Regions from separate parts of the Weizmannia sp. FSL W8-0401 genome, predicted to be linked through region 2. Evidence: a T-box and tRNA genes for the amino acid it is inferred to sense, from the RefSeq annotation. Region 2 holds a T-box; the other holds one or more tRNA genes.
The links. The T-box of region 2 lies ahead of tyrS (tyrosine--tRNA ligase). A T-box ahead of a tRNA ligase gene usually reads a tRNA of that ligase, here a tRNA-Tyr.

Region 1 (2,463 bases), 1.9 Mb from region 2:
AAGCGAAGGTGCCTTGTTTAGCCCCGACAAGCGAATGTTCTGACCGGCATGGAGCCGTCTTTTGGCTCCGTGACGGGCAGGTGATTCGACCTCGAGGGGCTAGGCACCGGAGCTAGACAATAGAAAAGCGGAAGCGCCTTGGTCATCGGCGTATGAACTTCAAGGCCCCCGCCTGAGATAAAGGAAACACGACGAGCCCTAAAGGCGAGTCGATGCCCGCTTATCGTAGGAAAGGGGGACGGGAAGTTCACTAGCCGATAGCGCCCGGAGCTGGACAATAGAAAAGCGGAGGTGCCTTACCAAAGGCACTGGCGCTGAACCATTTTCAAAGTTAGAAACGCATTCTCCGTTTACAGTTTTTTCTCCCATCCGGTTTTCAGGGAATCACATAATTCCTGTTGATAAGCAATGGAAACTTTGTTATAATGATTTTTGTCATTGAGGTCCGGTGACGATGGCGGAAAGGTCACACCCGTTCCCATCCCGAACACGGAAGTTAAGCTTTCCAGCGCCGATGGTAGTTGGGGGTTTCCCCCTGCGAGAGTAGGACACTGCCGGGCCCGATATTCCGCAGTAGCTCAGTGGTAGAGCAATCGGCTGTTAACCGATCGGTCGTAGGTTCGAATCCTACCTGCGGAGTCATATGCTTCCATAGCTCAGCAGGTAGAGCACTTCCATGGTAAGGAAGAGGTCATCGGTTCGAGCCCGATTGGAAGCTTATATTTTTTTGGCCCGTTGGTCAAGCGGTTAAGACACCGCCCTTTCACGGCGGTAACACGGGTTCGAATCCCGTACGGGTCACCATTTACATATTTGGAGGATTAGCTCAGCTGGGAGAGCGTCTGCCTTACAAGCAGAGGGTCGGCGGTTCGAGCCCGTCATCCTCCATTTGTATGCCGGTCTAGCTCAATTGGTAGAGCAACTGACTTGTAATCAGTAGGTTGGGGGTTCAAGTCCTCTGGCCGGCACCATTTACGGAGGGGTAGCGAAGTGGCTAAACGCGGCGGACTGTAAATCCGCTCCCTCAGGGTTCGGCGGTTCGAATCCGTCCCCCTCCACCATCTCATTTTTTGGGCATGCACTTTGGTGCATTTTTTTGGTGAGAGGGTTCATACTATAGATAATTGGGCCATAGCCAAGCGGTAAGGCAACGGACTTTGACTCCGTCATGCGTTGGTTCGAATCCAGCTGGCCCAGCCTTTTCTATTGAATTGGTTACGCCAATGGATATATAGATTTTTACGAGCCATTAGCTCAGTTGGTAGAGCATCTGACTTTTAATCAGAGGGTCGCAGGTTCGAATCCTGCATGGCTCACTCTTTTCTTTTTTTAAAATATGTGGTATTCTACAAATATGCGGAAGTAGTTTAGTGGTAGAACAACACCTTCCCAAGGTGTGGGTCGCGGGTTCGAGTCCCGTCTTCCGCTTAAAGTTTAAACGCTCAAACCTCTTGATATAAAAGGGTTTGAGCGTTTTTTATTTGTCTGTAAATATTTTTCACTCTATAATACAACTCCAGTGTTGTTGGCGGATGGTTGATGGGTTTTCTGGATTGGTGAAGGAAGGCCCCTTTAAGATGAATAGTCTCACCTCCATTTTCTTGAATAATTATACAGAATTTTGTACAGTTGAGCCAATTGGAAAACAATTTTACAATGATAGATAGAGAGAAGGAAAGGGGACAGTCTGATGGAGAAACATATTGCAATAATGGGGGTTCCAATGGATCTTGGGCAGCGGTATAAAGGGGTGGATCTAGGCCCGCAGGCGATCCGGTATGCAGGTGTGAAAGAAGGACTCGAGAAACTCGGCTGCGCGGTTACCGATTTGGGCAATATTGAAATTGGCAGGGCGGAGCAGCTCCCTGATGACGAAGTCAATGCAAGAAATTTAAAAACGATTGCAAAAGCGAGCCAGTTCATTGCAGAGCATACAGATGAAATTGTAAAAAGCAACCGGTTCCCGCTTATTTTTGGCGGCGACCACAGCATTGCCATTGGGACAATTGCCGGCATCAGCAAACATTACAGAAATCTCGGCGTCATTTGGTTTGATGCGCATGCGGATATGAATACTCCTGAGACAAGCCCTTCCGGAAATGTTCACGGCATGCCGCTTGCCGCCAGCCTCGGGTACGGGCATGCTTCTTTAACGGGCGTTTACGGCTATATTCCGAAACTGAAAGCGGAGCATGTTGTCCTGATCGGGCAGCGGGATTTGGACGAAGGGGAAAAGGATTTCATCCGCAACCTGGGCATTAAAATTTACACGATGGCTGAAATCGACCGGATTGGGATGGAGAGCGTCATGGCAGCAAGCATTAACTATTTAAAAGAAAGAACGGACGGCATTCATTTGTCGCTCGATTTAGATGCGCTCGATCCGCAAGAAGCCCCGGGTGTGGGAACGCCTGTATACGGCGGGCTTCATTTCCGCGAAAGCCGGCTCGCCATGGAGATACT
Region 2 (2,463 bases):
TTGGGCTTTGCGGAGATGCGGTTCGGTTTCAACCGATTTTTCCAGCTCTTCGATTTCTTCTTTTGGCAAGAAGGTGAAGTACTTCAAGTATTTTACGACATCGAGGTCAGCCGTGTTGACCCAGAACTGGTAAAACTCATATGGCGATGTTTTCTCGGCATCGAGCCAGACTGCGCCGCTTTCTGTTTTCCCGAATTTTGTGCCGTCCGCTTTTGTGACAAGCGGAATGGTAAGCCCGAAAGCTTTTTCTCCTTCCGGTTCGAGCTTGCGGATCAGCTCAAGGCCGCTTGTAATATTGCCCCACTGGTCGCTTCCGCCGATTTGCAGGCGGCAGTTGTATTGTTTATACAAGTTAAAGTAATCGACGGCCTGGAGGATTGTATATGTAAATTCCGTAAACGAAATACCGGTTTCAAGCCGTGATGCGATCGTGTCTTTTGCAAGCATGTAGTTGATGCCGATATGCTTTCCGTAATCACGCAGGAAAGTAACGAGATCCATCGAGCCGTGCCAGTCATAGTTATTGACCATGATGGCGCCTGACTCGCCGTCAAAATCAAAAAAGCGTTCCAGCTGTTTTTTCAATGCTTCGCCGTTTTGCTTGACCTTTTCAACTGTTAACAGCTTTCTTTCTTCCTTCTTGCCGCTCGGGTCGCCGATCATGCCGGTTGCCCCGCCGAGCACGACAATCGGCCGGTGTCCCGCTTGCTGGAAACGGCGCAGCGTCAGGTACGGGAGCAGATGCCCGATATGCATGCTGTCGCCTGTCGGGTCAATCCCGCAATACAGGGTCACTTTCCGGTTTTGAAGCAACTCCGCGAGCCCTTCTTCGTCTGTCTGCTGGTAAACAATTCCCCGCCATTTTAAATCTTCGAGTAAATCCATTTCAAACCACTCCTTTTGTGCCATTTCAAATGCCGGCAGCATTCAGGTTCCAGCGCCCGGCTTATATCCGGCGATAATGGGCAGGAACCTGTTGCTGCCTTCTTTTTCCTGTAAAACAGAAAAACGCCCCTCCGCCAAAACGAAGGGACGATTGTATCGCGTTACCACCCAACTTGAGAATTGCTTCTCCACTCATTTGGATAACGGCTGGGGGCCGTCTGCCGTATCCGGCAAAAGCTCCGGGGTGTAATTCGCCGCCTGCCTGTACCGGTTCGCACCAACCACCGGCTCTCTTGTATGCAGCAACAGGAAGCTACTTGATCCTTTCGACGCTTCATTCATCAAATTGTAAGTTATTTTTACCATATACATTTTGAAATGTCAACCTTGCCAAGCAGGCTGCACCAGCGCTTTCTTCAAATCCGGTAATGCCCATTTTAACCTTTCCTCATCCGGCAAAGGCCCTGTTCCGTCCCGAAGCACGCCTTCCAGCGTGTCTTCCCGTTTTCTTCCAACCCAAACCGTGCCTTTCCGATCGTATACACCCGGCAATCACCGGGCATGGGCGGCAACACCGGCAATCCGTTCCGGGCAGGTGTAAATATTCATCGACCCACCGCGGATAAAGCCGATCGTGGTAATGCCGAGTTCTTCAGCGGATTCCAGGGCGAGTGTGGTGGGTGCCGATTTCGATAAAATCACCTCGCAGCCGATTTTGGCTGTCTTCAATAAAATTTCCGAGGAAATGCGCCCGCTGAATGCAAGGATTTTCCCTTTTGTGGAAACCTGATTTTTCAAACAATATCCGTAAATTTTATCAAGCGCGTTATGGCGGCCGATATCCATCCGGCTGACAAGGATCCCGCCGGCATCGCACAGCGCAGCATTATGGACGCCCCCTGTTTTTTTAAACACTTCGGCATTCTCCTGCAATGCTTCCATCAGCCGGAAACAATCATCAACTGTAATCCGGACGTGCACACCGTCCATTTTTTTCGCCGCCAGAGCATCATTGACAAAAACAAACGCCTGCCTGCTCATTCCACAGCAGGAGGTGATATAACGTTTATTTTGCAGCTGTTCGTAATAAGGATTAAGATGATCGGTCCGGACATGGACGAATCCTCCTTTTTCATCCGTCCAGATGTCGCGGATATCTTCATAGCGCCGGACAACCCTTTCCGACACAAGATAACCGACCGCCATGTCCTCGATATATTCAGGTGTGCACACCATCGTCACCCATTCCTGCCCATTCACTTTTAATGTCACCGGGAATTCCGTTGCGACTGTATCCAGCGCCCGTTCGAGCCGCCCGTTCTTGAAACGGAGAATTTCCCTCTGCGTGTCCACATTTTTCATGGGTTCAACAGCCCCCTGTCTATAATGTTTTATTTTAAAGGAATCAGATTAAAAACAAAAGCCGCCCGCTCAAATAGGCAAAACACTCTGATGGTTTGTTCATTTTTGCATCAGATGCTAGAATAAAAAAAGAGAATAGTAGTTTTATTTTTGCAAAGGTTTGGTATAAGTAACAGAGTTGCCGGTTTTTTGTATTCTTTTCTGAAGGCCTGCCTT

Region 1: it has a tRNA-Tyr gene. The T-box ahead of tyrS (tyrosine--tRNA ligase) is inferred to sense a tRNA for this amino acid. The anticodon was not compared.

What each region holds. Positions count from the first base shown of each region.
Region 1 is NZ_JBBPAG010000001.1:193,023-195,485, forward strand. Features, by position in the region: rRNA gene rrf (5S ribosomal RNA) at 445-560, shown strand; tRNA gene NSU00_RS01010 (tRNA-Asn) at 568-639, shown strand; tRNA gene NSU00_RS01015 (tRNA-Thr) at 646-718, shown strand; tRNA gene NSU00_RS01020 (tRNA-Glu) at 730-804, shown strand; tRNA gene NSU00_RS01025 (tRNA-Val) at 816-888, shown strand; tRNA gene NSU00_RS01030 (tRNA-Thr) at 896-971, shown strand; tRNA gene NSU00_RS01035 (tRNA-Tyr) at 977-1,061, shown strand; tRNA gene NSU00_RS01040 (tRNA-Gln) at 1,126-1,197, shown strand; tRNA gene NSU00_RS01045 (tRNA-Lys) at 1,244-1,316, shown strand; tRNA gene NSU00_RS01050 (tRNA-Gly) at 1,357-1,428, shown strand; gene rocF (arginase) at 1,691-2,463, shown strand, end outside.
Region 2 is NZ_JBBPAG010000001.1:2,139,064-2,141,526, forward strand. Features, by position in the region: gene tyrS (tyrosine--tRNA ligase) at 1-885, opposite strand, end outside; T-box leader at 1,026-1,224, opposite strand; gene fdhD (formate dehydrogenase accessory sulfurtransferase FdhD) at 1,438-2,247, opposite strand.